DNA from 4 places in the Catenuloplanes indicus genome. Region 1 is predicted to be linked to each of the others. Evidence: riboswitches for the same ligand, from Rfam matches in the RefSeq annotation. Region 1 holds a riboswitch; each other region holds the start of a gene.
The links. A riboswitch is a leader RNA that binds a small molecule or an ion and turns the genes downstream of it on or off. The one in region 1 is predicted to bind cyclic di-AMP.

Region 1 (8,020 bases):
TTCCAGCCGATCGGCATGCCCGGCCTGTTGCAGACCGAGTCGTACGCGCGGGCCTACATCAGCGCAGCCGTACCGTCCCAGGTCGAGCCGGACGACGTGACGGTCCGTGTCGGCCTGCGCCTGCGCCGCCAGGAGGAGCTGTTCTCCCGGCCGGTCCCGCCGACGCTGCAGGTGATCCTGGACGAGGCGAACCTGCACCGGCACATCGGCGGCACCGCGGTGCTCCGCGAGCAGCTGGAAAGGCTGCGCACGGAAGGCACGAAAGACCACGTGACGCTCCAGATCCTGCCGTTCACGGCGGAGAGCTACGGCGCCACCGGGCAGTTCAACCTGCTCTCCTTCGAGGCCGGCACGCCGGACGTCGTCTACATCGAGTCGACGCCGACCGTCGCGCTGGTCGACCAGCCCGCCGAGGTCGAGACCTACCGGCAGACCTTCGCCCGACTGCAGAAGCTCGCACTCAACCCCAGCGAGTCCCTCGAAATGATCAACAAGATGGTCACCCAGATGGTCTGACCAACCCTTTGAGTCAGGTGCGGCCCCGCGATGACACACGATCAGAGCGAAGACCCCGGCCACGCGGAACGACCGGCGAAACGGGCGCCGACGGCACGACAGGGCCCTTCGATGGGCAGGCGGCGACTGAGCCAGGCGCTGAAGGTGGCCCGGGAGTCGGCCGGTAAGACGCGGGCGGAGGTGGCGGCCGCGATGGACTGGTCGCTGTCCAAGGTGATCCGGATCGAGGCCGGCACGGTCGGCATCTCCACCATCGACGCCCGCGCACTGACCGGGCTGTACGACATCACCGAGCCGGAGCGGGTGGAGGAGATCCTCTCGCTGGCCCGCAACTCCCGGCTGCGCACCTGGTGGTCGGCGTTGCGGGACCGGGTCAACCCGTCCTACTACGCCTACATCGGGCTGGAGGACGAGAGCGTCGAGGTGCTCTACTTCGCGCCGACCACGCTGCCCACGCTGCTGCAGACCCGGGACTTCGCGGCGGGTGGCACCTCGGTGCGGCCGACCGAGGAGGAGATCACCGTCCGGCTGCGGCGCCAGCAGGAGATCCTGAACAAATCACGCCCGCCGCGGATCACCGCGATCATCGACGAGGCCGTGCTGCACCGCATCGCGCACGCACCGGCGCGGGCACCGGAGCAGCTCAGCCACCTGCTGTCGCTGAGCGCGTCGCCGCACATCACGATCCAGGTGCTGCCGTTCAGCGCGGGCCCGCCACCGGTGGTGGCGCCGTTCGCGATCCTGCAGTTCCCGGATCCGGACGACGCGGACGTGATGTACGTGGAGAACGCGGTCACCGACGAGGTCATCGACCGGCCGGAGGACGTCCGGCCGTATCTGCACGTCTTTCACGAGTTGCGGGACAAGGCGCTGGACCCGGCCGAGTCGCTGGCGATGATCAAGGGAATAGCCGAGGACGGCTGAGGAAATGGATCATGGGCGCGCCCGGGGAAGCGCGCCCATGATTTCCGGTGGAGCTATCTCAAGGGGTCATGTCGTGCCCGCCAGACCCCGGTCCGCAATTGTCATGTGGGCACGGACATCGTGCTTCGACTCACATCCCGTACGGATTGATCGACGATACCGGTGCGCGCACGCCGCCGAGTCTGGCGATCTCCTGTGCGCGCACCAGCGCGCGGGAGATCTGGCCGTACTGCCTCTCGCTGTCACTGACGAAGAGCCGCACCGACATGCCCTGGTAATCGCCCCAGAGTTCGTAGACGCGCGGCCGGGTGCGATTGCCGACCACACCGAGCAGCATCGGCACGAACGCGGCCGCGCCCATCACGACGTACGCGGCCGGGCCGAGCGCGTGCAGGCCGTTGCCGAAGCTGAGCGCCGCGAAGATCGCCAGGAGGCTCACCCCGGACGCGGCGACCGCGCGCACTGTGAGCTGGTCGAACGGGCCACGCACGGTCCGCAGCCCGGCCAGCTCGCTGGTCGGCCAGCGTCGGCCGGCGACCTGGAAGTACTCCGGCGTCACGATGACGTCGGCCGTGTCGAACGCGACCCGGCTGCGCGGCGCGGCACCGGGAGAAGCGTAGCGACGGGTTGAACGCGGCGAGTAACGAGCGCTATTCTCCATCGGAGTCCTCCTGCGGCTCTTTAGGAGTTGGTCTTTTGTTTACGGCGGTCGCGGTGCCGAATTCGGCATGTTGTCGAATTCGGCATGTGGCGTTCCCGGTTGCCGCCGGTCACCACACCGCGTCCGCCGCGATGGCTCCCCCGCCCCCGGGGAAAGACGGTCTCCGGAGTCCCGTGGCGTGGACTCCGAGGACCACGTGATGCTCTGAATACGTCAGCGCGCGCTGCGGAAGGTCGCCAGGGTGAGAAGTGCTTCCCTTGCGGGAGAACCCTGAGACCTCCCTAACAGCCATACTCCCAACCGCACGCCACTAATGGGAAGAGGGCAATCTGCCAGGTGGCAGATTTCCACCCGTCAGAGAAGGCCCGGCACGCGGTTTCCCGACGTATTCCTCCGCATTTGCCCGAGAGGCGCGGCACCAAGCGCCCGCGAAAACACGCAAATAGTTGTTTTCGGGCGTACACCGCCGGCCCGGTGCGGAGCGGTTACTTCAGGAAATCATTCCTTCACTCTGAGCGATCCGGAAATTTGCCTTATTACCGGCGAAAGCGCACAGATGACCGCCATCACCCTTTCGATCCTCCGAGATGGTCGTTACCGTGGGTTCGCCGGACCTGGTCTTCAGTCACTCCCCCCGGAATGACGCCAGCCCGGCGCCGCCGAATCGCCCGGCCCGGCCGCCGGTGCTCCCCCGCACCGTTCGCGCCAGGCCCGCCGATCGCCGGTCGTGCCGGGCCCACCCGACGCGGCCTCCGAGCGGCGTTGCGGCGAACCGGGGACCCATCAGAGTCCCACCGGGGTGAATCCGCGCTCGCGCGGTAGGGCGTCCTTCTCGCCCGAATCCGTCAGCTAACCCGGTAGGCGGCAAGCGAAGAAGGGTCCACCCCGTTGTCAGCTTCGCGTGCGATCCTGCGCGCCGTCGTGCTGGCGGCCGTCGCGGTCGGCGTTCTCGCGCCGACCTCCGCGGCCCTGGCCGAGCCGTCAAGCGCCGAACTCACCAAGCAGATCGACAAGGCCTCCCATGAGCTGGAGGTCGTGATCGAGTCCTACAACAAGATCAATGAAGAGCTGAAGGCCACCCAGGCGGCGGCCAAGGACCTCAGCGAGAAGACCGCCGCGCTGGAGCAGCAGGTCGAGCAGGCCAGCACCAACGTCGGTCAGCTGGCCAGCCGGGCCTACAAGTCCGGCCGGTTCAGTGACGCGAACACGCTGCTCACGCTCAACGACAGCCAGGACCTGATGGCCGGCCTGAGCGTGCTCGAGCAGCTGGCCCAGGCGCGCAACGACGAGGTCGCCGCCTACACGGCCACCGAGGCGAAGTACGCCGAGGAGAAGGCCAAGCTGGACGCCGCCGAGAAGAAGCAGAAGGCGCAGAAGGACGAGGCCGGCAAGCGCAAGGCCGGCATCGAGGGCGAGCTGAAGAACCTGTACTCGCTGCGCAAGGCCGCGTACGGCCGGGAGCAGGAGCAGGCCGCCGCGGCGCCGGTCAGCAACGGTGGCGGCAACAGCGGCGGCGGTGGCAACAGCGGCGGTGGCGGTGCCGCACCGAGCGCGCCCGCCGGGTCGAGCGCCGTGGTGCAGTTCGCCTACGCCCAGCTCGGCAAGCCGTACATCTACGCCTCCGCTGGCCCGACCGGCTTCGACTGCTCCGGTCTGGTGAAGGCGGCGTGGGCGAAGGCCGGCAAGTCGCTGCCGCACAACGCGGCGATGCAGTACAACGCGACCGCGCGGATATCCGCCTCCCAGGTCGTCCCCGGTGACCTGGTCTTCTACAACGGGCTCGCGCACGTCGCGATCGCGATCGGCGGTGACAAGGTGATACACGCGCCCAGACCGGGCGAGGTGCTCACGATCGCACCGCTCAACATGATGTCGATCGTCGGGTACGGCCGGGTCAGGTAGCCGGAACCGGAACGGAGAAGGGCGGGGAGTCTCTCCCCGCCCTTCGTCATGCCGCGGTGGCCTGCGCCGGCACCCGTGGGCGGGTACCCGGTCGCCACGTCCGCCCGTTCGCGTAGACGATCCGGAAGCCCAGGTAGGCCGCCAGCTCGCGCCACGGCCCGGAACCCATCCGCTTCTCCGCCGCGTTCACCAGCGCGCCGTTCGCCAGCACGTCCAGCAGCACGGTCTCGAACGCGGCCGAGTCGACCCAGTCCACCTCCCGGGTGTAGCCGCACACCATCGCGGCCCCGGAGACGTCCAGGAAGTCCAGCAGCGTGGCGTCCGAGGCCTTCAGCACGGAGCAGGAGCCGAAGTAGAGCCGCTTGTCCTGGCAGCGACCGGCCAGCTGCTCGGCTACGTCGTCCAGCTCGACCGTGGCCCGGTCGGTGAGGCAGAGCCGGCCCGGCTCGCCGTGCATCGCGAAGAAGCCCACCCGGTAGTCGCTGTACTGCTTCAGCAGCCATCGGTCCAGGAAGTAGCTCAGCTCCTCCGGCGTGGCCACGTCCCGGTAGATGAACCGGATCCGGCGCAGCCGCTCCAGCAGCTCGAGCGTGGGGATGACGGAGCCTTGCTCGGAGAGGTCCCGGTGCCACTGGCCCTCCACACAGAAGATGCCGCCGCGCGCCACATCGCCTCCCCCGAGCTGTGGTTTCATACCCCGCAGGCGACCATACCCACCCCGCGCCGCCGTGCCCATCGCCGACGCGGGGGCTGACGCGACCGGAAGACGTCACAGTGACGAACGCAACGGCCGGCCCCGGGTATGGGACCGGCCGGTTCGTTCGTACCGCCGAGGGGTGTGTGGGGTTGTGGGTTATGCCGCCTGGAGGCCCTCCGCGCGGGCCAGCTCGCGCAGCCGGCCGAGTGCCTGGATCTCCAGCTGGCGGATCCGCTCGCGGGAGAGCGAGAACCGCGAGGCCACCTCGGTCAGCGAGTGCTCACGGCCGTCCTCCAGCCCGTACCGCGCGCGCATGATGCCGGCGGAGCGGTCGTCCAGGTGGTTGAGCAGGCCCTCGATACGCTGACGCTCCAGCGCGGTGAGGACGATCTCCTCCGGCGACGGCGCGTCCGAGTCGGCGACCAGGTCGCCGAGGTTGGTGTCGCCGTCGTCGCCGACCGGGGTGTCCAGCGACACCGTGTCCTGCGACCAGCGGATCAGCTCGGACACCCGTTCGACGGTCACGCCCAGCGCGGTCGCGATCTGCGCCGGCTCCGGGTCGGAGCCGAGCTCGCGGGTGAGCTGGCGGGTGACGTTGCGCATGCGGTTCACGTCCTCCACCAGGTGGACGGGGAGCCGCACGGTGCGCTCCTGCTGCGCGATGGCCCGGCTGATCGCCTGGCGGATCCACCACGTCGCGTACGTCGAGAACTTGTAGCCGCGCTCGTAGTCGAACTTCTCGACCGCTCGCACCAGGCCGGTGTTGCCCTCCTGGATCAGGTCGAGCATCGGCATGCCGGAGCGGACGTAGCGCCGGGCGATCGAGACCACGAGGCGCAGGTTGGCACGGATGAACTCGTCCTTCGCGCGGTTGCCGTCGACGACGACGCGCTCGAGCTCCTCGCGGCTCACGCCGGCCGGAAGCTGGTCGGCGTCGAGCAGGTGCTCGGCGTAGAGCCCCGCCTCGATCGCCTTGGAAAGATCAACCTCACGCGCCGCGTCGAGCAGAGGTGTCCGGGAGATCTCGTGCAGGTAGACTCCGACGAGGTCGCGCTCCTCGGCGACCTCATCCGTTCGCAACACCATGCTTTTTTCCATGTCGCCCACGGTCCCCTCGTTGACCCCATTTGCCTTCTTGCGGGCCGTCCCTGTATCCATCAGGCCCTCCCCGGTAATCCGCGTCCCCAGCGGTGCCCCTCTAACAACGGCGCACGTCCCCAGCTGATTCCGGCATTCGGATGGAATCTCGTTGTCGTACGATTGAAGCTGTCACGAATGCCTGAAATCTGGCTGTGAGCGCGGTGCGTAGTTCCTGAATCGGCTCGGCTGGCGGGGGATGAAGTGTTACCGGCCGGTCGATGCGCTCAACGGGTGCTTACCCCTGGCCCGTCAAATCACACCATCCGGGACAGTTGAGTCGCAGCGACCCAACTCACTGGTCCCGTGCGATCCCTGTCACCCAAGACTTACGGGAAACGTGATCGGAGGGTTCAGCCCACCAGGGAACCTTCCCGGTCGCCACCGCATTCCCAGCGGACCGGCAGTGCGCCACCACCCCGACGAGGAAAGATCATCCCAGCTCAGCGCGGCTTTCGGCGACCACCGGGCGCGCGCAACGACGCGGTCGCCTCATCGGCCGCGGCGAGTGCCTGCCCGGCCCGTTTCCGGTTACGCACAGCGACGCCGACGAAGATGCAATCGACGACCATCAACTGAACGGCTCGGCTGGCGAACGCGCCCGCCCGGTACGTCGTCTCGCGCGCCGCCGTGGTCAGCACCAGATCGGCCGCGTCCGCGATCGGCGAGCGCGGGAAGTTCGTCACCGCGACCGTGACCGCGCCGCGCCGCCGCGCCTGCGCCAGCACGTCCAGCACGCCGGCGCTGGTGCCGCTGTGCGAGATGCCGATCGCCACGTCGCCCTCGGCCAGCAGCGCGGTGGAGGCCAGGGCGGCCTGCGGGTCCGGCCAGTAGGCGACGCTGCGGCCGATGCGGTGCAGCTTCTGTTGCAGGTCCAGCGCCGCGCACGCGCTGGTGCCGGTGCCGTAGACCTCGATCCGGCCGGCGCCGTCCACGGCCTCCACGACCTGTGCGCAGGCGACCGCGTCGAGCTGAGCCGCGGTCTCCTCCAGTGCCCGCGCCTCGTTGAACGCGATCGTCGCCACGATCCGGGCCAGGTCCGCGTCCGGCGGGATCTCACCGCCGGCCACGTGCGCGTCCGCGGTGCGTGCGCGGCCGGCCGCCCCGGCCGCCTCCGCCGCCAGCCGGAGGCGCAGCTGCGGGTAGCCGGCGATGCCGATCGAACGGCAGAACCGGATGACCGTGGCCTCGGATGTCTCCGCGGCGGTGGCCAGACCGGTGATGGTGTGGCCGGCCGCGTCGGCGGGATCCGACACGACCAGGCGCGCGACACGCTGTTCGGCGGGTGACAGCGAGGGCAGGAGCGCGTTGATGTGCACGAGCAGCCCAGGCGAATTCACCACGGTCCGAGTTTGTTTGCGCACTTCGTACCCGTCAACGAAACCTGCCCCGTGGTGTCTGTTACGGGGAACGACTTCGACGGAACGGGCAGTCCGGCCTGTCCGGAGAGCGGAGGTTACGGGTGGCCGATGTCACCCGTGACCTCCGGTGTCAGGCCGCCGCGACCTCCGCCGGACGGTGCTGGGGGTCCGGCAGCCGCACCACCGTCGGCTCCGGCCGCACGGGCAGCATGTGTGCCAGGATCTCGGCGGCCACCTCGTCCTCGGTGCCGTCGCCGTCGATCAGCACGAACGAGTCGTGCTCCGGAAGCGAGGCGTAGGACGCGGAGGCGCGCGTCAGGTACTCGATCGTCTCGTGGTCGGTGCCGCGCGCCTCGATCCGCCGGTACGCCGCACCCGGGCTGACGACCAGCAGGAACGTGACGTCCGGCGCCGGGAACAGCCGGTACGCGAAACGGGCCAGCCGCTCGGCGGCACGCCCCCGGCCGAGCTGGGTGCGGATGCTGGCGTACTGGCAGTAGCTGTACCGGTCCATCACCGCGATCCGGCCGGAGTGCCGGTTGCGCAGCAACGTGCGGGCGATGGCGAGCCAGCGGAGCACCGACTCCACGACCGGCCAGCCGCGCCGGCCGAACAGGTGCTGCGCGTCGTCCACACCGAGTCGCTGGGCGACCCTGCCGAACCAGGCGCGGCCGCCCGCGTTCTGCAGGTAGTCGGCGGGCAGGCCGGCTGCGGTGAGCGCGTCCGCGAGGCGGTGCGCCTGGGTGGTCTTCCCGGAGCCGTCGACGCCGATCAGCGCGACGATCTTGGGCGGATGTCCGGAGTCGTCGTCACGGGTGGATT
Region 2 (4,583 bases), 1.5 Mb from region 1:
TACGAGTGCGGTACGAATTGGTATTCGCCATTGGGTTGATAACGGACGCGTAAACGTCCTAAGGTGAGGATCCGTTACTCCGCCGGCACTATCCAATCCGGTCCGGCAGACCTCTCACCCCCCTCGGAGGCGAGCCCCGGTGACGCCAAGGCTCTCGTTGCGTCCCCATCGCGTGCTGACGCGCGCATTCCTCTCGGCCGGCGCGGCTGTGCTGTTCAGCCTGACGCTGCTGTCCGCCCCCGCTCACGCTGAGCCCACCCTCGCGCAGATCGAGGCTCAGATGGACGAGAAGTGGGGCGAGCTCGAGCCGATGATCGAGGAGCACAACAAGGTCCGCAGTGACCTCAAGGGCAACCAGAAGAAGCGGTCCGAGCTCGAAGCGAAGATGAAGCCGCTCAACGACCAGATGAAGATCGCGGTCGACAAGGTCGGCGTGATCGCCAACCGGTCGTACCGGGAGGGCCCCGCGTCCGGTCTCAACTCGATCCTGCGGACCAGCTCGCCGACCGCGCTGACCGACCAGCTCGTCTACCTGGACCGGCTGGCCGCGGGCGAGCGGGCGGACATCGAGGCCGTGGCCGACGCCCGCGCCGAGATGGACAAGCAGAAGGCCGAGCTCGACAAGGTCGTCTCCGAGCAGGAGAAGCGGGAGAAGGAACTCGCGACCAAGAAGGCCGCGGTCGAGAAGGAGATCGAGGAGCTGGAGAAGCTGCAGGAGGAGGCGTACGGCTCGGTGGCCAACGTCCCCAGCAGCGGCAGCACCTCCGGTGGCGGTTCCTGCTCGGCCAGCGGCGCGACCGGTGCGGCCGCGATCGTGGTGGCGACCGCCTGCGCGCAGCTCGGCAAGCCGTACGTGTTCGGTGCGGCCGGACCCGGCTCGTTCGACTGCTCCGGCCTGGTCGCCTTCGCGCACAGCGCGGCCGGTGTCGGCCTGCCGCACAGCACGGTCTCCCAGTGGAACATGGGCACGCCGGTGAGCGGGTCCGAGGCGCGCGCGGGTGACGTGGTGTTCTTCAACAGCAGCCTGAGTCACGATGGCATCTACCTGGGCGGCGGCATGATGGTGCACGCGCCGCAGCCCGGCATGTCGGTCGAGGTGCTCAGCATCAGCGTGATGCAGGTGGTCGGCTTCCGCCGATACGTCTGACGCCACACAGTCCAGCGCGGGAGCCCGCACCGGTACGTACACCGGTGCGGGCTCCTGCTTTTGCATGATTTTGCCGTGAGCCGCGGTGGATGGGCCGGGTGCCGCAGCCGGCAATCCCCACAATGGGGGAATGTCCGAAACACGCCGTATGCCGGGAAAGCTGACGGGCCGGGTGGCTGCGGTCGCCGTGGGAGGGGCGGTGCTCGCGCTGCTCACCGGCGCGATAGTGGCTTCCGGCGGCGACCCCGCCCCGACTCCGTCCGCTTCCCCCTCCCTCTCCCCGTCGCCCGTGTCCTCGGAGCCGGCCGCGGCGCCGGAACCCTTCGTGGACGATGGCGGGATCGAGGTGGTGCCGTCGGCCTCCACCGAGGTGGCGCGGATCGCGCCGGGCCCGGTCTCGGTGCGGTACACGTTCGACGGCGGCGCCGGCCGGCAGTTCCTGGACGTCACCGGCCGATACGGCATGCGGGCGCGCACCGCGGCCGGTGGCGCGCTCCGGCTGACCCGGCACGGCGCCGGCTGGGCCGCGACCTTCCCGGCCCGCTGCACCGCGCTGCCGCAGAACTGCCCGCGCGCGATCCTGGAGGGCGGCGACCCGGCCACGCTCAACCCCGGGACCAGGCGCCTGCGCTACGGCGCGTCCGTGCTGATGCGGCCCACCGACACCGCGGACGGCGCGAACGTGGTGCAGAAGGGCTTCTCGGTCGGCGGCGGCACCCAGTACAAGCTGCAGGTCGACGGGCTGGACGGCCGGCCCAGCTGCGTGGTGGCCAGCCCGGCCCGGATCTACCGGGTGATCGCGCCGGTCCGGGTGGCCGACGGGCGCTGGCACGCGGTCGGCTGCACGCGCGCCGGTGGCGCCCTGTCGATCACGGTGGACGGCGTGGCGCGCGGCACGACGAAGCTGCCGGCCCGGCTGTCCATCGCGAATACCGAGCCGCTGCGAATCGGCGGTAAGAGCGTGACCGCCAACAACGATCAATATGCCGGTCAGGTGGACGATGTATATGTGGCGATCAATTGACGTGACGTACGGCGACCACCCTTTCACGTACCGATTTTTGGGCTAGATCCGCTTGCGGTGTCCGTTTTGCCTCTCTAATCTTGGGGTTCGCCGGGCTCGATGACGCGCGATCATCAGCGGTCGCCGCGAGCCTGACACCGCCGAATCATCCACCCGATGAACCGGGGACCCAATCAGCACTCGGGGTGAATCCGCCGGCCGCGGCCGGCGGTAGGGCGATGACCCTGTGGTGGGCGCTACTGCACCGGCCCTCACCCGCCCGAACCCGTCAGCTAACCCGGTAGGCGGTCAGGGACACAAGGGAGCACACACTTCGGTGGCAGGCATTGCCGCACTCCGAAACCGGTCCGTCCTCGTCGGCGCCATGTGCGCGCTGACCACTGCGCTGGTGGTCACGCTCGGCGGCACCGCCGCCCACGCGGAGCCGAGCGTGACCGAGGTGGAGAAGCAGATCGATGAGGCGTGGACCCAGCTCGAGCCCACGGTCGAGAAGCACAACTCCACCCGCCAGGAGCTGCAGAAGAAAAAGAAGCAGGCCGAGGTGCTCGGCGCCAAGATCAAACCGTTGCAGGCCGAGGTCGACCAGGTCATGAACCGGGTCGGCGTGATCGCGGCGGAGGAGTACAAGACCGGCCCCGCCAGCACGCTCGGCTCGATCCTGGTGACCGGCTCGCCGACCACGCTCACCAACCAGCTCGAACTCCTCGATCACTTCGCCCGTACCCAGGGCCGGGAGATCGCCGAGGTGGTCGCGCTGAAGGAGCAGCTGGAGGCGGAGAAGGCGCCGCTTGACGCGCTCGTCGCCGACCTCACCAAGCAGGAGGCGGAGCTGGCCAAGAAGACCAAGGAGATCAACTCCAAGGTCGACGAGCTGCAGAAGCTCCGGCTCCAGATCTACGGCAACGGTGGTGGCGGCGAGCTTGCCCCGGCGCCGTGCCCCTACGAGTACCCCGGCGGTAAGCGCGGCGTCGTGATCAAGTTTGCCTGCGCGCAGATCGGATCACCGTACGTCTGGGGTGCGGCCGGACCGGATGCCTACGACTGCTCCGGCCTGATGCTCGCGGCGTACAACCAGGTCGGCATCTCGTTCCCGCACAACGCGGCCGCGCAGCGCGGGCTGATGCGGTCGGTGAGCCGCGCCGAGCTCCAGCCGGGCGACTTCGTCTTCTACCGCGCCGACCTCAGCCACGTCGGCATGTACGCCGGTGACGAGTGGGTGGTGCACGCACCGAACCCCGCGGAGCCGGTGCGGATGATGAAGATGGACGCGATGCCGGTGCACAGCTTCGGCAGTCCGCTCTAAGGTCTTCTTGTGGGCCGCCCTCGCTCGACGGGGGCGGCCTTCTTACGTCGTGGGCCAGGTGCGCCAGTTGCGCCACGAGCGGCTCGGCGTCGGCCCGCGCTGCCCCTGGTAGCGGGAGCCGTAGACCTCCGACCCGTACGGATGCTCCGCCGGCGACGACAGCCGGAAGATGCACAGCTGCCCGATCTTCATGCCCGGCCAGAGCGTGATCGGCAGGTTCGCCACGTTCGACAGCTCCAGCGTCACGTGCCCGGAGAAGCCCGGGTCGATGAACCCGGCCGTCGAGTGCGTCAGCAGGCCCAGCCGCCCCAGACTGCTCTTCCCCTCCAGCCGCCCCGCCAGCTGATCACCCAGCGAGATCACCTCCAGCGTGGAGGCCAGCACGAACTCACCCGGGTGAAGCACGAACGGCTGACCCGCCGGCACCTCCACCTCGGATGTCAGGTCGTCCTGCTGCACCGCGGGGTCGATGTGCGTGTACAGGTGGTTGTTGAAGACCCGGAACAGCCGATCGAGCCGCACGTCGATGCTGGACGGCTGGACCAGCGCGGCCTCGAACGGATCGAGGGCGAGGGTGCCGGCCTTGATCTCGGCGACAAGGTCCCGGTCGGAGAGCAGCATCCGGACACACTATCTCGCATGCTGGCCGTTCGAACGCGTGTTCGAGTAGGATCGTCACATGGCTACCTGGACCGCTTTCGCCACCTCACAGCCCGGTTTGGCCGCCGCCATCCGCACCCTCATGCAGCAGTACGGTCCGGGCCTTGGCTACCTCGCCACCGTCCGCTCCGACGGCGGCCCCCGCGTCCACCCGGTCTCCCCGGTCATCACCGACGAGGGCCTCTTCTGCTTCATCGTCGACTCCCCGAAACGCCGCGACCTCGACCGCGACGGCCGCTACGCGCTGCACAGCTTCCCGCCCGAGGACAGCGACGACGAGGCCTACCTCGCCGGCCACGCCCACCCGGTCACCGACACCGCCCGCATCACTCGCCTGGCCGGCGACCTCCGCGCCGAACCCCACGTCGACTGGCGCCTCTACGAATTCACCATCGACGTCGCCATGCTCGCCCGCCACGGCCGAGGCGGCGCCACCCCCCTCGCCACCG
Region 3 (8,020 bases), 680 kb from region 1:
TGGGCGCGTTGTCCGCCATGTCGAACGCCTCCAGCCAGCTGGCCGGGTTCTTCGCCAGGAGCAGCCGGATGTTGCGCCCGTCCCGGTCGACCTGCGCGTAGCGGCCGGCCACCGACGCCACTGAGGAGAGCGTCGGCACGGCCTGCAGCGGGCGGATGCCGAACGCGGCCGCGACCGCGAGCGCGGTGGCCGCGTTGCCCAGGTTGACCCGGCCGGGCAGCTGGAGCCGGATCAGGTGCCAGGCGCCGGACGGATCCAGCACGCCGTCGTCCTCGACCACCCACTGCGGCGCGGGGCGGCGCAGCGGGCAGCCGGTGCACCACCACTGGCCGTCCTGCCGCTCGATGGTGGAGCCGCACTCCGGGCACACCCAGGAGTCGTCCTGCCAGCGCTGACCGGCGCTGAACCAGGAGACCGTGGGGGAGTTGCCGGCCGCCCAGACGATCATCGGGTCGTCCGCGTTGCCGACGATCGCGACCTCGGGGTGCTTGGCCAGCGTGGTGCGCCAGAGCTGGGCCATCATCGCCACCTCCTTGGCCCGGTCCAGCTGGTCCCGGGAGAGGTTGAGCAGCGCGATGACCCGGGGGCGGGTCTCCTCGATCACCTGAGGCAGGTAGTGCTCGTCCACCTCCAGCACCGCGTACGGCGTGTCACCGGCCTTGGCCAGTGCGGAGGTGTGCCCGGTGGGCATGTTGGCACCGAAGGAGTTGGTCGCCACCGGGCCGAGCACGCCCAGCGCGGCCGCGGTCAGCCGGGTGGTCGTGGTCTTGCCGTTGGTGCCGGAGACCAGCGCGATGGCGCGGCCGGCGGCGAGGTGCTCGAGCAGGTCAGGATCGATCTTGAGACCGATCCAGCCACCGATCACGGACCCGTCGCCCCGCCCAGCCGCGCGGGAGAGCGCGGCGGCGGTGCGGGAGACCTGGGTCGCGACCTTGGCGCGGAGGGGCATGTTGCCTTGCGTCACCCGAGCGAGGTTACCGGACCGGTACCGCTTCACCATCGGCTCGTTCGGCCCCTTGCGGCCTGCCCGGGAGTACGTGTTGATCACGCTGGTCTTATCCGCGGTGTGACGCCGGCCCGTGTGGGAAGCTTCACCGGGTTCGATATACGGAGAGTGAGTGCGCGGGGCCGTGCCGTGCCGGAATATCGGGCACCCGACACGTCGGGGGCGAGGGCCGGGCATGCCAACCTCGGAGAGTGACCGATCGATGGCGCGGGCGTGCTCCCGAGGTCCGCTACAAACGATGAGCCGGTGCGCGATCCGCCCGCCGGTCGCGCCGGCCACGGGACACGCCGAACCCTGCCCGTCCCGGGCGACGCGACATTCCACCCAGCACATGGCAATCGAGGGCAGGGGCGGGGGAACCACTCGCAATCCGCACGACGGCTCGCTCGCGGGCCTTGGGGTGAAGCCCGGCAGTGTGCCGGGCCGGGCATCCTCGGCGCCCGAACCCGACAGCTAACCCCGCAGGCGTGCCGGAAGGACACCTTTCGTGCAGCACCTCAGCCAGAACCCGGACGTCCGGAACGCGATGCCGAGACCGGGCAGCACGCTCCGGCTCCGGGCCAGGCGTTCCACTCTGCCCGCGCGCGCCTCGATCCTGGCCGCCCTGATCGGCATCTGCGTCGCCGCCGGTCAGCTGGCCACCCCGGCACCCGCCGGCGCCGCGCCGGCGCCGGGCAAGGCCGCCGCGGTCGTCGCGCTCGCCAAGAGCCTGTCCGGCAAGCGCTACCGGGCCGGCGGTGCGAGCCCGGGCGGCGGCTTCGACTGCTCCGGCTTCACCATGTACGTCTACCGGACCGCGGCCGGGAAGAAGCTGCCGCACAACGCGAACCGCCAGCAGCGCGCCGGGGTGGCCGTGTCCAAGGCCCAGGCCCGCCCGGGCGATCTGCTGATCTTCCGGAAGGGCGCGCACGGCTATCACGCGGCGATCTACGCGGGCGGCGGCTACATGTACGACGCGCCGCGTCCCGGCGTGCGGGTGGGCAAGCACAAGATCTGGTCCCGTGCCTATGTGGTGCGCCGGGTCGTCTGACGCTCCGCCGGAAAGGGCCCCGCCGATGTCCGGCGGGGCCCTTTCGCGCTTTCGCAGCGCACTCGCAGCCGTCGCACAGCGCTGACGGCAGGAGATCGTTTGGCGACCGCATGTGTGCGTCCAATCCCTCCACTTCCCTCCACGCAATCGTCCAGACGCCTGCACACCCCGGAAAAACCACCCGAAATGTCCGGATAAAACGTGCGGGATGCGTGTCGATCCGAACGGATGTCGGAAAGAAGACGGCCCGTCGGGGCCAAAGCCCTCCACCTCGCGCAACCGTCTGTGACGTGCTGTTTTGCACTCCCGTACCCCTTGACTAGGCGCCGTTTCCGGTTGCGGGTGGAGGGAAGTGGAGTAAAGTGGGGCCACATGGCGGGGTCGTGGAGAGCCCGCCGGCCCGAGTGATCAGCGGCACCGCGAATGCCGCCGGCAAGGGCGAGGGGGTGACGCCGCGATGTTCCTCGGCACGCACACCCCGCGCCTGGACGACAAGGGCCGGCTGATCCTCCCGGCCAAGTTCCGGGACGAGCTGGCGGGAGGTGTCGTGATCACCAAAGGGCAGGAGCGCTGCCTCTACGTCTTCCCGATGCCCGAGTTCCAGCGGATCTCGGAGGAGCTGCGGGCCGCACCGATGACGCACAAGGCGGCGCGGGCCTACAGCCGGGTCTTCTTCGCCAGCGCGCACGACGAGGTGCCGGACCGGCAGGGCCGGGTCACCATCCCGGTGCTCCTGCGAGAGTACGCGCAGCTCGACCGGGAGCTCGTCGTGATCGGCGCCAGCACCCGGGTGGAGATCTGGGACAAGCAGGCCTGGGAGACGTATCTCGCGGAGAGCGAGGACGACTTCGCCGACATCGGGGAGGGGGTGCTGCCCGGCGGGCTGTAGTCGACGGGAAACCCGTACTGCGAGATCTCCAGCCGCTCGGCGCTCCTGGCACCCCTTCCCCGGTGTCAGGCGCGACGGTGGTGACGCCAGGAGGGCGGATGGGGATCTGGCGGTACGGTCTTCGTCGCACTGCTGGCGGGCATTGCGTGAAACGAATCGTCACCAGGTGATGGGGGTCGACATGGGGGTGCCCGAGCCGGAGCTCGTGGCCGAGGGTCGCGAGTGGCAGGCACGGGGCACACATGTGCCCGTGCTGCTGGAGCGGTGCCTGGCACTGCTCGCCCCCGCGCTGACCGGCGACGCGCCGGTCTATGTGGACACGACCCTGGGTCTCGGCGGGCACGCCGAGGCGATCCTGACCGCGAACCCACGGCTGACGCTGATCGGCCTGGACCGGGACACGGAGGCGCTGGAGCACTCGCGCCGCCGGCTGGACCGGTTCGCCGATCGCACCCACCTGGTGCACGCGGTCTCCAGCGAGCTGCCCGACGTGCTCGAGCGGCTCGGATACGAGCAGATCGACGGCGCTCTGTTCGATCTCGGCGTCTCCTCGTTGCAGCTCGACGCGCCCGATCGCGGGTTCGCCTACGCCCAGGACGCTCCGCTGGACATGCGGATGGACCAGGACCGTGGCATCACCGCGGAGGACGTGGTCAACGACTACGAACCGGGCGCGCTGGTACGGGTGCTGCGGGTGTACGGCGAGGAGAAGTTCGCCACTCGCATCGTCTCCGCGATCGTCCGGGAGCGGGGGCGCTCCCGGATCACGTCCACGGCCCGGCTCGCCGAGCTGGTCCGGGACTCGATTCCGGCACCAGCCCGACGAACCGGCGGAAACCCAGCCAAAAGAACGTTTCAAGCACTGCGTATCGAGGTAAATGGCGAACTCGCCGCCCTCGAAGCGGCGTTACCGGCGGCTCTCGACGCGCTGGCACCGGGCGGACGCGTGGTCGTCATGTCCTACCAGTCGCTCGAGGACCGCATCGTCAAGCAGGCGTTCGCGGCGCGAGCCCGGAGCACCGGACCGATCGACCTCCCGGTCGAGCTGCCCGGCACCGGGCCCACGCTGCGACTGATCACCCGGGGTGCGGAGCCGCCCACCGAGGACGAGGTCGCGGAGAACCCGCGGGCCGCCTCGGTCAAGCTCCGCGCCGCGGAACGCATCGCCGGTGGGGACACCGGGACCGTCCGCGAACGGTCCAGGAGGTCACGCCGGCCCGGCGCGGGGGCGCCGGAGTCGTCCTAGGACGGCGGAGGCGGCGGGGACCGGGCAGGGCCCCCGCCGTCGCAGGGGAACGACGGGACGAAGACATCAAGGGGGAGGGACATGAACGTCAACAAGCGCGACCGGGGCGACCTCGGCACCGGGCGCGAGACGGTGCAGCGCGCACCGCGGTCGGGGGGCCGGACCGCGGCGCAGTGGGCACCGGCGGAGAGCGCGCCGCGATCCGGCGGCCAGGAGGCGATCGTGCGCGGCATCGGGGCCGGGCGACGCGCGGAGCGCCTCAACGGGGCACGCGGCCGGGGGGCCGCCGCACCGTCCGTTCCGGACCGGGACGCCGTGGACCAGGGGGGTCCGCGGCGCATCGAGCGTCTGAGCTCACTGGAGCGCATCGAGCGGCGCGAGCGGGCCGCCGCGGCGGAAGCGGCCGCGCCGTCCACGATCGACCATCCGGCACGCCGGGCCCGCGACGAGCGGGCAGCGCGCGACCTGCGGGCGGAGCGTCCCGCACGGGGCGAGCGTCCGGCGCGTGACGAGCGGGCGGAGCGTGACGAGCGGGCGGAGCGTGACGCACGGGGTGAGCGGGCAGCACGTGAGCCGCGTGGAGAGCGGGCCACGAGCCGGGACGCGGGTGGCTCCCGCGCCGCCGGTGCACGTGGCACCGGTCCGCGCACGTCCGGTGCGCGCGGTCAGTCCACGCGCGGTCAGTCGCCGCGCGTCCAGGCCGGTCCGCCGGCCCGGAGCGCCGGTGCGACGTCGTCGTCCGAGCCGGTCGACCTGTCGGCGGCGCGGGGCCGCCGGTTCGAGACCGAGGGCAGTGCCGCGCTGCAGCCCGAGGAGATCCACGTCCTGGTGGAGCCGGCCGAGCCGGTGCACGAGGAGCCGCCGGCGCCCCGGCTGCGCGTCACGCCGCCCCGGCCGGTGGCGGTGCCGCGCGCGCCGTTCATCGCCGGGATCCTGGTCACGGTGGTGGCCGGCGTGGTGGGCATCCTTCTGATCAACACGCAGACGAACCAGAACGCGTTCCGGCTGGACGAGCTGCAGAAGCAGCAGGCCGCGCTGGACGTGCAGCAGCAGGAGCTGGAGAAGCAGATCGAGGAGTACGAGTCCCCGAACTACCTGATCGCCCACGCGAAGAAGCTGGGCCTGGTCCAGGCGGAGGAACCGGCCTTCATCGAGCTGCCGAACGGCAAGATCATCGGAGTGCCGAAGCCGGCCGGCGGCGAGCCCGCGATCACCAGCCAGGAGAGCGGACGGTAAGCGGTGCCGCCACGGGATCAGCCTTCCGCCCGCCGCGGCCGGGGTGCGCGGGACGACCGCGACTCCGGCCGCGGCGGCGCGCGGGACCGGCGTCAGACGCGGGACACGGGGGACGACGGGCAGCCGTCGTCCCCCTCGTCGCGTGCGCACAGCAAGATGTCCGAGGCGCGGGCCTACACGCCGCGCGGGCGCACGGTCCGCGAGGGCATGCCGCGCCCGCAGCGTCCGGCCGACGAGCCGCGCCCACGGCGTACCCCCGCGGGGTCCGGATCCGCATCGAGGGGTGACCGGCCCGCGCTGCGCGTGCTCGACGGCGGCCGCCAGGACGAGCGGCGCGGCTCGGGCCGGGGGCGCGGGACCGGCGCGCGCGAGCGGGACCGGGACGACGCGCGGGACACCGTGCCCGCGCCGCGCCGGAAGGCGGCCCGGAACACCGCGGCGGCCCGGAGCCGGCCGGCGCCGATCCGCAAGCCGCGGCACCCGCGCCGGCCGCCGAAGCTCGGCGATCCGGGCCGGCGGCTGCGGGTGGCGTCGCTGCTGGCCATGGTCATGCTGGCCACGGTCGGCGTACGGCTGGTGGTGCTGCAGTTCGGCGACACGCCGGAGTGGGCCCGGAAGGGCCTGAACGACCGGCTGCAGGTGGTCACGCTGCCCGCGGCCCGGGGCGCGATCTACGACCAGAACGGCGCGGTGCTGGCGCACAGTGTGGAGGCCCGGTACATCGCGGTCGACCCGGAGGTGGTGAAGGACGCGAACCAGACCGCGTCGTTGCTCGCCCCGATCCTCGGCCTGTCCAAGTCCGAGCTGCTGGACCGTATGCAGAAGCGGATCCGGCCGGACGGGCGGCCGTCCCGGTTCGAGTGGCTGGCCCGCGCGGTCAGCACCAGCGACGCGAAGAAGGTCGAGGCGCTGGAACTGCCGGAGATCGTGATCGGCCGGGACGAGAAGCGCGAGTGGCCGGGCCGCGACCTGGCCGCGAACCTGATCGGCTTCACCGGCAACGAGATGAACGGCCTGGAGGGCATCGAGGCTCGGTACGACGAGCTGCTCCGCGGCGTCAACGGCGAGCGCCGGTTCGAGGTCGGCAAGTACGTGGACGGCACGGACCTGGCCAAGGAGATCCCCGGCGGGTACTCGCAGCAGACCCCGGCCAAGGACGGCAGCTCTTTGACGCTGACCATCGACCGCGACATGCAGTACGAGGCGCAGCGCATAATCGGCGAGCAGATGGCGAAGGTGGACGCCAGCATCGGCGCCGCGGTCGTCCTGGACGCGCGGACCGGTGAGGTGTACGCGCAGGTCAGCTATCCGACGTACGACCCGGTGGAGTTCGCCAAGGCGGACCCGGAGGACCGGCAGGACGTGGCGTCCGCGGTGGTGGTCGACCCCGGCTCGGTGCACAAGGCGCTGATCTACGGTGCCGCGCTGGAGGAGGGCGTGATCACGCCGGACACCATCCTTCAGGTGGGGCCCACCATCCGAAAGGGTGGTGTCACGTTCCGGGACACCCACCCGCACCCGGAGGGTACGCGGATCACCATGGCGGGCGCGCTGGCGTACTCGTCCAACGTGGCCGCGATCCAGGTCGCGGACCAGCTCGGGCCGGAGAAGGTGGTGGAGTACCAGAAGCGGTTCGGTCTCGGGCAGTCGGTGAACGAGGGCGTGGCCGGTGAGGCGTCCGGCAAGGTGCTGGAGGCGGGCGAGTGGAGCGGGTCCGGCTACGGCTCGGTCCCGATCGGTCACAGCGTCGACGCCACGCTGCTGCAGATGGCGGCCGCGTACGGCGCGATCGCGAACGACGGCGTCTACGTGCAGCCGCACCTGATCAAGGACACGATCGCGCCGGACGGCACGGTCACGCCGAACACGGACGTGAAGACGCACCAGGTGATCAGCGCGAAGAGCGCGCGGGAACTGCGTACGCTGCTGGAGTCCGTGATGGTGATCCCGGACGGCAGCGGCAAGGACGCGCGGGTCAATGGCTACCGGGTGGCCGGCAAGACCGGCACGTCCAGCCGGCTCGCGGAGGGCGCCTACCTGCCCGGTGAGGTGGCGTCGTTCATCGGCATGGCGCCGGCGGAGAACCCGCGGTTCGTGGTGGCGGTCTTCGCGCACACGCCGAAGGGCGGCGGCGGCGCCGTGGCCGGGCCGGCCTTCAAGGAGATCATGGGCTTCGCGCTGCGGCACTTCAAGGTCCCGCCGAGCAGTACCGAACCGCCGGAGTTCAAGGTCTTTCCGTAGTGTGCGGACCACCGAATGGCCGCACTTCAGTTATGACTGGTGTGCGCGCTGTCATGGCATTAGTGAATCTTGTGGCCGATGTAAACGGGTCCCGTGGACCGGGTAGGGTCTGACGCCGTGCCCGGCAAAACGTCCCCGCCGACCTCGCCGCCGCGGCCCGTCGTGCCGACCGGACGAACGCTGTCCTCGCTGGCCGCGGTGCTGCGGACCGAGGTGCGGCAGTCCGGTGCCACGTCCGATCCGATTCTCACCGGGATCACCCACGACAGCTCCGCGCTGTACCCGGGTGATCTCTTCGCGGCGCTGCCCGGCGCGGCCCGGCACGGCGCCGAGTTCGCGGCGCGCGCGGCCGCGGCCGGCGCGTCCGCCGCG
Region 4 (8,020 bases), 940 kb from region 1:
AACGACGGCTACTGGAACTTCATCAAGGACAGCGCCACCGCTTGGTACGACGCGCAGCTCGCCGCCGGGAAGACGCCGGAGCAGGTCAAGGCGCAGCTGAAGACGTTCGACATCTGGGACCGGGACGACTTCGACGACGACGGCGACTTCAACGAGCCGGACGGCTACGTCGACCACTTCCAGGCCGTGCACGCCGGTGCGGGCGAGGAGGCCGGCGGTGGCGCCGAGGGCACGGACGCGATCTGGGCGCACCGCTGGTACGCGTTCTCCAACCTGCGCGGTACCGCGGGCCCGGCCGGCAACCTGGCCGGCGGCGTGCAGATCGGCGACACCGGCATCTGGATCGGCGACTACACCACCGAGCCGGAGAACGGCGGACTCGGCGTCTTCGTCCACGAGTACGGCCACGACCTGGGCCTGCCCGACCTGTACGACACGGCCGGCGGGGAGAACGGCACCGGCTTCTGGTCCGTGATGTCCTCCGGTTCGTGGCTGGGCCGCGGCAACCCGACGATCGGCTCGACGCCCGGCTACATGGGCGCCTGGGAGAAGATCTGGCTCGGCTGGTCCGACTTCGTCACGATCAACCCGGGGAAGTCGAAGTACGTGACGCTGGGCAGCGCGGCGTACGGTGACGGGATCCTGCCGGAGGCGGTGGTGATCCCCCTCGGCGACGGCTCCTACTACGCGGCCGAGTACCGCAGCTACACCGGCTACGACGAGACGCTCAAGCTCGGGCCGTACAACTGGGGCTGGGCCAACTCCAAGCCGGACTGGGCCGAGCGCTTCCCCTACCAGGACGGCCTGCTGGTCTGGTACGTCAACCCGGCCGTGGGCAACAACAACACCAGCGTCCACCCGGGCACCGGCCTGACGCTGCCGGTCGACGCGCGCCCCGCACCGATCTCGTTCGCGGACGGCGTGCTGCTCGGCAACCGGCGCCAGCCGTTCGACGCCACGTTCGGCCTGCAGTCGACGGACCCGGTGACGTTCCACCGCAACGGCGTGCCGGTATCGGTGCCGCGCCAGCCGGCCATCCCGGTCTTCGACGACTCCGACCCGCTGCGCTACTGGAATGCGGCGAACCCGCAGAGCTCGGTCAAGGTGGCCGGCGCGGGCGTCAAGATCGAGGTCAAGACGCAGATCGGCGGTCTGATCCCGCTGATGACGCTGAAGGTGACGCCGCCAGTGAAGTAGGTGGTGCGCAAGGGCCCGGCGCTCCCCCGCCGGGCCCTTGCGCCATCAACGACCGAGGAGAGCACCGCCGTTGACCTGCACGATCTGCGCGGTCACGTGGCTCGCACCGGGCGAGGCCAGCCAGTGCACGGTATCCGCGACGTCCAGCGGAGTGCCGGCACGACCGTTGTGCGTCTGCGTCCGCAGCTGCTCCCGCCGCTCCTCCGTCATAGTGTCGCCGAAGAACTCGGTCTCCTCGACATAACCGGGCGCGACCACGTTCACCGTGATACCGCGCGCGCCGAGCGTGGTGGACAGATCGAACGCGTACGGGTGCAGCGCCGCCTTGGCCGCGCCGTACGAGCCGTTGCCCGAGCCCCGGTACGCCGCGATCGAGCTGAGCAGGACGACCCGGCCGTGGTCCGCGAGCACGTCCGCCAGCGCCTCGACCAGCAGGACCGCGGTGAGCACGTTGGACTCGAAGTTGCCCTGCCAGTGCTCGCGCACGGTGAGCAGCCGGTCCAGCTCAGGGCGGTCCGCGCCGGTCACGCTCGGTGGGCGCTTCCGGGTGACGTTGCCGCCCGCGTTCGCCACCACCACGTCGGCGCGGCCGTGCCGTTCGACCACCTCGTCGCGGACCCGCAGCGCCTGATCCGCGTCGGTGAGGTCGGCCGTGATCGCGTGCACCGAGCCGGCCCCGTGCGCCTCGATCCCCTCGGCGGCGCGGGCCAGCGCGTCCGCACGCCGGCCGACGATCACCACGTCCGCGCCGTCCCGCGCGAACCGGGCGGCCGTCGCCTGCCCGATGCCGGTCCCGCCGCCACTGATCACCACGACACGACCCATACGTTCCTCCCGAGGAATATCGATCAGCCGAAAATCATTGTCAGAACCGGAAAGAAAGGGGTACGACCATGAAGGTTCGCAGCTCGCTCCGGTCCCTGGCCCGCAAGCCCGGTTCGCAGGTGGTCCGCCGCCACGGCCGGGTCACGGTCGTCAACCGCACCAACCCGCGCTGGAACGGCCGCCAGGGCTGATCCCCGTTTCCGGCGTCGTTCAACCACGAGGCGTCTCCCATTCCCGGGAGGCGCCTCATTCACGATCTGAACCCGTGCCGCACCGTGCGGAATGAGCGTCACCGGCCCGGTCAGCCCGTAGGCCCGCCGGGCCGTGCGACCCGCGACCTCGATCGTGTTCGGCCGCGGCGCGGGCGCCGCCCGCCGGATCGCCCGGTGCGGCGGCGCGTCGTGGCCGACGAGAGAAGGCGCGTCCGCTGTGGCCAATACCTCAGGAAACTCGCGCGACATGGACGCCGCGCGCGTGATCGCATGGTGGGCATGCTGGTCTTCGACGCGGACGACACGCTCTGGGAGAACAACGTCCTGTTCATCCGCGTGGTCGACGACTTCCTCGCCTGGCTCGCTCACCCGACGCTCGACCATGCTGCGATCCGCGCCGTACTCAACGACGTCGAGCGCGCCAACGCCGCCACCCACGGCTACGGCAGCCGCGTGTTCCTGCGCAATCTGCACGAGTGCTTCGAGAAGCTGAGTGAACGCCCGGCCACCGACGCCGAGCGCCGCGAGATCGAAGAGCTGGCCGCCGCACTCGTCTTCGACGAGGTCGAGCTGATGCCGGAGGTCGCGGAAACGCTCGCCGACCTCGGCACCCGCCACGAGTTGGCGCTGCTGACCAAGGGCGACGACACGGAACAGCGTCGCAAACTGGCCGCATCCGGCCTGGCCGGGCATTTCGGTAGCGTGCACGTGGTTCGCGAGAAGGATCTGCCGACATACCTGGCACTGACCGAGTCGCTGTCACTCGACCCGGCCACCACGTGGATGATCGGCAACTCCCCGAAATCCGACATCATCCCGGCCCGCCGAGCAGGCTGGAACGCGGTCTTCATCCCGCATCCACACACGTGGGAACTTGAGCACGCCGCCCTCGACCCAGCCGACACGGGCGTACTGGAACTCCCCTCCTTCACCACCCTGCGCAACCACTTCTGACCACACCCGCAGTTAACGGGCAGCGGCCGGCGGCGACAGCGGCCACTGGAACGGCGGTGGGGTTCGGGGTGATCGCCGGCGAACCGGCGGGGAGGAGCCGCTGGGCGACGACCGGTGCCCGCGGGAGCAAGCCCAGCGCGACCACGCCGGATGCGGGAAGAGAGTCGGGAATTTCGCTTCGGTGGAAACGAAGGAGCCCGCGGTGGGCGGCCGCGGGCTCCGTTGCGTCAGATGATCGACAGATGGACGTGGTTCGTATGGTCGCCGGAGGGTGTGCCGCCGCCGGCGTACGATTGCCAGCCGCTCGACGGTAGCCAGATCTGGCTCCACCAGATCACGTAGAGCACGCCGAGCCGGTCCGCGTTCTTGATGTAGAAGTTGGCCAGGTTGTCGCCGTAGGCCTTGTCCGCGCCGACGGCGACGCCGCCGAAGCCGCTGGCCTGGGCGGACCAGTCGCAGGCGCGGCCGCGGGGGTGCTCGCCGCCGTCCTCGGCGCTGCGGTAGCAGGAGACGAAATGGTCGAAGCCGGCCGACTTGGTCTGCTTGTAGGCGTGCAGCGTGCGGGGCGTGATGCAGCCGCCGGTCGTCGGGTCGTCCACGGTGCAGCTCTCGGACGGGAACGACCCGTCGGCAGCCCGCTCGACCGCGACCGCGACCGCCGCGGAGCCGCTGCCGGACTCGACGTTCGCCGCGGCGCCGCCGCCGGCGGCCTTCAGCGCGTTCTCGGCCTGCTTCTTCCGCTTGTCCATGGTCTCGACCTGCTTCTTCTGCTCACCGATCTCCTTGTCGATGGCAGATTTCGCACGGGAGGCCTCGTCCTTGGCCACGACCAGCTCGCGGACCTGCTTCTCCTGGTTGATCGCCATGGTCTCGAGCAGCGTGGCCCGGTCCATGAAGCCCTCGCCCTCGGAGGCGTTGAGGATCGCGACCATCGGGCCGAGGCGCCCGTTGCGGTAGGTGCGGCCGGCGAGCTCGCCGACGGTCGCCTCACGCGTCTTGAGGTCGGCCTCGATCGTCTTGAGTTCCTCGGTCAGCTCCTTCTGGCGCTTCTCCGAGGCCGCGAGCTTGTTCTTCGCCTCGACGAAACCCTTGCTGGCCGCGTCGAGCTGTTCCCTGAGCTGTTCCGTGCCGCCCTCGTCGATCGCGTAGGCGGGCGTTGCGAGCGCGGCCGTGGCCACAGTCGCCAGCAGCACCGAAAGCGCTGCCATTCGCCGTAGGCGCATCATGTTCCTCTCTCGGACCGCCGGCCGGGTTAGCTGACGGGTTCGGGATGGGAACGACACCCCTACCGCTGACGCGGATTCACCCCACAAACGTGGTTCCCCGACTCGCTGAGCGATTTGGCGGTGGTCGCCACGGGCACCGGGCGTGCCCGCCGATGACAACCGGCGGCAAGACTACCCAGTCGCGCCAAGGACGACCGCTCAAGATCCGTAAAATTAAGAATTCCCTATAGTGACGCAAAGTGCCCGCTCAATGACCGGAAAACATAGAGAAACATCGACGCGATACGGGAAAGGCCGCCCCGGCGAACCGAGACGGCCTTCCTTGCACTAATCGTCGAGCAGGCAATTACAGAGAGCTTGCGCGACGAGCCGGGGCGCGGCCCGCGGGCTGATGCGGCTCCGGTCCCACGCCCGTCCGCTCCGGGATTCCCATCGTCACCGGCTTGTCCGCCGACACCGTCACCAGCTCGCCGTGGTGCACGAGTGTGACGCTCTTCTCACCCGTGCCGTTGCGCAGCGAGTAGGTGACCTCGTCGCTGCGCACGTCCACCCGCAGCCGCAGCCCGCGCCAGAGCAGCGCGAACTCCATCCGGGTGATCCGCTCCGGCAACCGTGGGTTGAAGGTCAGCTGACCGCCGTGGTCGCGCATGCCGCCGAGGCCCATCACCAGCGAGATCCACGAACCGCCCAGCGACGCCACGTGCAGGCCCTCGCGCGCGTTGTTGTGCAGGTCGTGCAGGTCCATCAGCGCGGCCTCACCCAGGTAGTCGTGGGCGAGTTCCAGGTGACCGGTCTCCGCGGCCAGCACCGCCTGGGTGCAGGCGGACAGCGACGAGTCGCGGACCGTGCGGGCCTCGTAGTAGGCGAAGTTACGCTGCTTCTCCTCGTCGCTGAACGCGTCGCCGCGCCACAGCATCGCCAGCACCAGGTCCGCCTGCTTCACCACCTGCTTGCGGTACAGGTCGAAGTACGGGTAGTTGAGCAGCAGCGGGTAGTTCTCCTGCGGCGTGCCCTCGAAGTCCCACTCCTGCAGCCGGGTGAAGCCCTCGGACTGCTGGTGCACACCCAGCTCGTGGTCGTACGGCAGGTGCACGGCCGCGCCCGCGTCCCGCCAGCCGGCGATCTCCTCGTCGTCGACGCCGGCCGCGCGCGCCTTGTCCGGGTACTTCAGCGCCACGTCCGCCGCGGCGTAGAAGTTCAGCTGGGCCATCAGGTTCGTGTAGATGTTGTCGTCGACCACGGCGGTGTACTCGTCCGGGCCGGTCACACCGTCGATGTGGAAGCGGCCGTGCCGATCGTGGTGGCCGAGCGAACGCCACAGCCGCGCCGTCTCGATCAGCAGGTCGAACCCGTAGTCGTGCTCGAAGTCCTCGTCACCGGTGGCCAGCACGTAGCGGCGGGCCGCGTCCGCGATGTCCGCCGCGATGTGGAACGCCGCGGTGCCGGCCGGCCAGTACGCGGAGCACTCGTGCCCGCGGATGGTCCGCCACGGGAACGCGGCACCGCGCAGGCCGAGCGTCTCGGCCCGTTCCTTGGCCAGGTCGAGCGTGGCGTGCCGCCAGCGCAGCACGTCCTTGGCCGCGTCCGGCTGGGTGTAGGTCAGCACCGGCAGCACGAACGTCTCGGAGTCCCAGAACGTGTGGCCGTCGTACCCGGGACCGGTCAGTCCCTTCGACGCGATCGGCCGCATCTCCGCGCGGGCGCCGGCCTGGAGGACGTGGAAGAGCGCGAAGCGAACCGCCTGCTGCACCTCCGGGTCGCCCTCGACCCGTACGTCCGAGTGGTCCCAGAACGCGTCCATGTACTCCCGCTGCGCCTGGACCAGCCCGTCCCAGCCGGTGAGCCGGGCGCTGGCCAGCGCGGCGCCGACCTGGTCGCGCAGCGCGGGCACGGAACGGCGGGAGGACCAGCCGTACGCGATGAACTTGATGATCCGCAGCTTCTGGCCCGGCTCGAGCATGCACGCGACCGTGGTCCGCAGCCAGTCCGGGTTGCCCTCGGTCTTGACCATGTGCCGGCCCTCGGTCTCCACCACGTGCTCCATCGCGGCGGCCATCCGGAGCTTGCTGGTCTTGGTGCTGTGGATCAGCAGCCCGCCCAGATCCTGGGTCAGGTATTCCTCGCTCTCCAGCGGGGACTCCAGCAGCGCCGCGACCCGGGGGTCACGCTTGGTCGGCGGCAGCTGCTCGTTCGCCACCAGCTCGGACTGCAGGATCACCCGGGCCGGGCCGTTGATCGGCTCGACCTCGTAGGAGATGGCGGCGATGGCGCGCTGGGTGAACGACACCAGACGGGTCGAGCGCACCCGCACCGACCGGCCGGCCGGCGAGCACCACTCGACCTCGCGCTCCAGCGTGCCGGACTGCATGTCCAGCACCCGCTCGTGCGAGACGAGGTCGCCGTAGCGCACGTCGAACGGCTCGTCGTCGACCAGCAGCCGGATCGGCTTGCCGTTCGTCACGTTCACGATGGTCTGGCCCGACTCCGGGAAGCCGTAACCGGCCTCCGCGTACGGCAGCGGCCGCAGCTCGTAGAAGGAGTTCAGGTACGTACCCGGCAGACCGTGCGGCTCGCCCTCGTCCAGGTTGGCCCGGAGGCCGATGTGCCCGTTGGAGAGCGCGAACACCGACTCCGACTGTGCCAGGACGTCCAGGTCGAGCCGCGTCTCGCGGACATGCCAGGGCTCGACCGGATAAGCCCGCTCTCGGATCACAGCGATCCCTTTCAGTGTTGATCTGAGCCCGTCGGTGAACCACCGGCGGGTTGCCGTCCCTATCGGGGCTCGCCGCCGTCCAGGAGTTCGGCGAGATCCGATACGACGATGTCGGCGCCGTGTGCGCGCAGCGCGTCCGCGTGCCCGACCCGGTCCACTCCGACCACAAACCCGAAGCCGCCGGCCCTGCCGGCCTCGACGCCCGCCAGTGCGTCCTCGAACACCGCCGCGTTGGCCGGGTCGACGCCCAGTCTCTTCGCGGCGGCCAGGAACGTGTCCGGCGCGGGCTTGCCGGGCAGTCCCTCGGCCCGGGCGACCACACCGTCGACCCGTTCCTCCAGTAGATCCTCGATGCCGGCCGCGCGCAGCACGTCCTGGCAGTTGGCGCTCGCGGAGACGACCGCGGTCCGCATCCCCGCGTCCCGCACCGCGTGCAGATAGGTGACCGAGCCGGGGTACACCTGCACCTTGCCCTCGGCGATGTATGTCAACACCAGCACGTTCTTCCGGTTGCCGATGCCGTTCACCGTCTCGGCGTCGACGTCGTCGTCGGGCGTGCCCTCCGGCAGCACGATGCCCCGGGACGCCAGGAACGTACGTACGCCGTCGGCACGCTGACGGCCGTCCACGTACTTCAGATAGTCGGAGCCGGAGTCGAACGGGACGAAGGGCGTGCCCTCCGCTGCGGCACGCCTGCTCAGGTACGCGTCGAAGGTCTCCTTCCAGGCCGCGTTGTGAACGAGCGCGGTCTGGGTGAGGACACCGTCCAGATCGAACAGGCAGGTAGTCACGTGAGGTGGAAGACCAAGCACCCGCTCAATTTAACCGTGAAACGGAAAGTTAACCGGATTTCGGCGGTGTCGAACCCCGGGCGCGGCGTCTCGTATGGTGTG

Region 2: it holds a riboswitch for cyclic di-AMP, as region 1 does, so the genes downstream of both, J2S42_RS22440 (C40 family peptidase) here and J2S42_RS15550 (C40 family peptidase) in region 1, are expected to answer to the same signal.
Region 3: it holds a riboswitch for cyclic di-AMP, as region 1 does, so the genes downstream of both, J2S42_RS12490 (C40 family peptidase) here and J2S42_RS15550 (C40 family peptidase) in region 1, are expected to answer to the same signal.
Region 4: it holds a riboswitch for cyclic di-AMP, as region 1 does, so the genes downstream of both, J2S42_RS19795 (coiled-coil domain-containing protein) here and J2S42_RS15550 (C40 family peptidase) in region 1, are expected to answer to the same signal.

Annotation. Positions count from the first base shown of each region.
Region 1 is NZ_JAUSUZ010000001.1:3,464,646-3,472,665, forward strand. Features, by position in the region: gene J2S42_RS15535 (helix-turn-helix domain-containing protein) at 1-516, shown strand, start outside; gene J2S42_RS15540 (helix-turn-helix domain-containing protein) at 628-1,440, shown strand; gene J2S42_RS15545 (DUF6232 family protein) at 1,571-2,101, opposite strand; cyclic di-AMP (ydaO/yuaA leader) riboswitch at 2,842-2,980, shown strand; gene J2S42_RS15550 (C40 family peptidase) at 2,990-4,003, shown strand; gene J2S42_RS15555 (DUF6642 family protein) at 4,050-4,670, opposite strand; gene J2S42_RS15560 (sigma-70 family RNA polymerase sigma factor) at 4,857-5,798, opposite strand; gene J2S42_RS15565 (MurR/RpiR family transcriptional regulator) at 6,281-7,180, opposite strand; gene J2S42_RS15570 (dTMP kinase) at 7,329-8,020, opposite strand, start outside.
Region 2 is NZ_JAUSUZ010000001.1:4,989,363-4,993,945, forward strand. Features, by position in the region: gene J2S42_RS22430 (C40 family peptidase) at 173-1,147, shown strand; gene J2S42_RS22435 (LamG domain-containing protein) at 1,473-2,171, shown strand; cyclic di-AMP (ydaO/yuaA leader) riboswitch at 2,300-2,473, shown strand; gene J2S42_RS22440 (C40 family peptidase) at 2,488-3,474, shown strand; gene dcd (dCTP deaminase) at 3,517-4,095, opposite strand; gene J2S42_RS22450 (pyridoxamine 5'-phosphate oxidase family protein) at 4,154-4,583, shown strand, end outside.
Region 3 is NZ_JAUSUZ010000001.1:2,781,375-2,789,394, reverse strand. Features, by position in the region: gene J2S42_RS12495 (MurT ligase domain-containing protein) at 1-949, opposite strand, end outside; cyclic di-AMP (ydaO/yuaA leader) riboswitch at 1,329-1,488, shown strand; gene J2S42_RS12490 (C40 family peptidase) at 1,494-2,036, shown strand; gene mraZ (division/cell wall cluster transcriptional repressor MraZ) at 2,494-2,925, shown strand; gene rsmH (16S rRNA (cytosine(1402)-N(4))-methyltransferase RsmH) at 3,107-4,171, shown strand; gene ftsL (cell division protein FtsL) at 4,253-5,407, shown strand; gene J2S42_RS12470 (peptidoglycan D,D-transpeptidase FtsI family protein) at 5,411-7,648, shown strand; gene J2S42_RS12465 (UDP-N-acetylmuramoyl-L-alanyl-D-glutamate--2,6-diaminopimelate ligase) at 7,766-8,020, shown strand, end outside.
Region 4 is NZ_JAUSUZ010000001.1:4,408,188-4,416,207, forward strand. Features, by position in the region: gene J2S42_RS19775 (immune inhibitor A domain-containing protein) at 1-1,197, shown strand, start outside; gene J2S42_RS19780 (SDR family NAD(P)-dependent oxidoreductase) at 1,243-2,022, opposite strand; gene J2S42_RS19785 (ribosomal protein bL36) at 2,091-2,213, shown strand; gene J2S42_RS19790 (HAD family hydrolase) at 2,514-3,188, shown strand; gene J2S42_RS19795 (coiled-coil domain-containing protein) at 3,416-4,396, opposite strand; cyclic di-AMP (ydaO/yuaA leader) riboswitch at 4,414-4,544, opposite strand; gene J2S42_RS19800 (glycoside hydrolase family 65 protein) at 4,761-7,127, opposite strand; gene J2S42_RS19805 (HAD family hydrolase) at 7,187-7,939, opposite strand.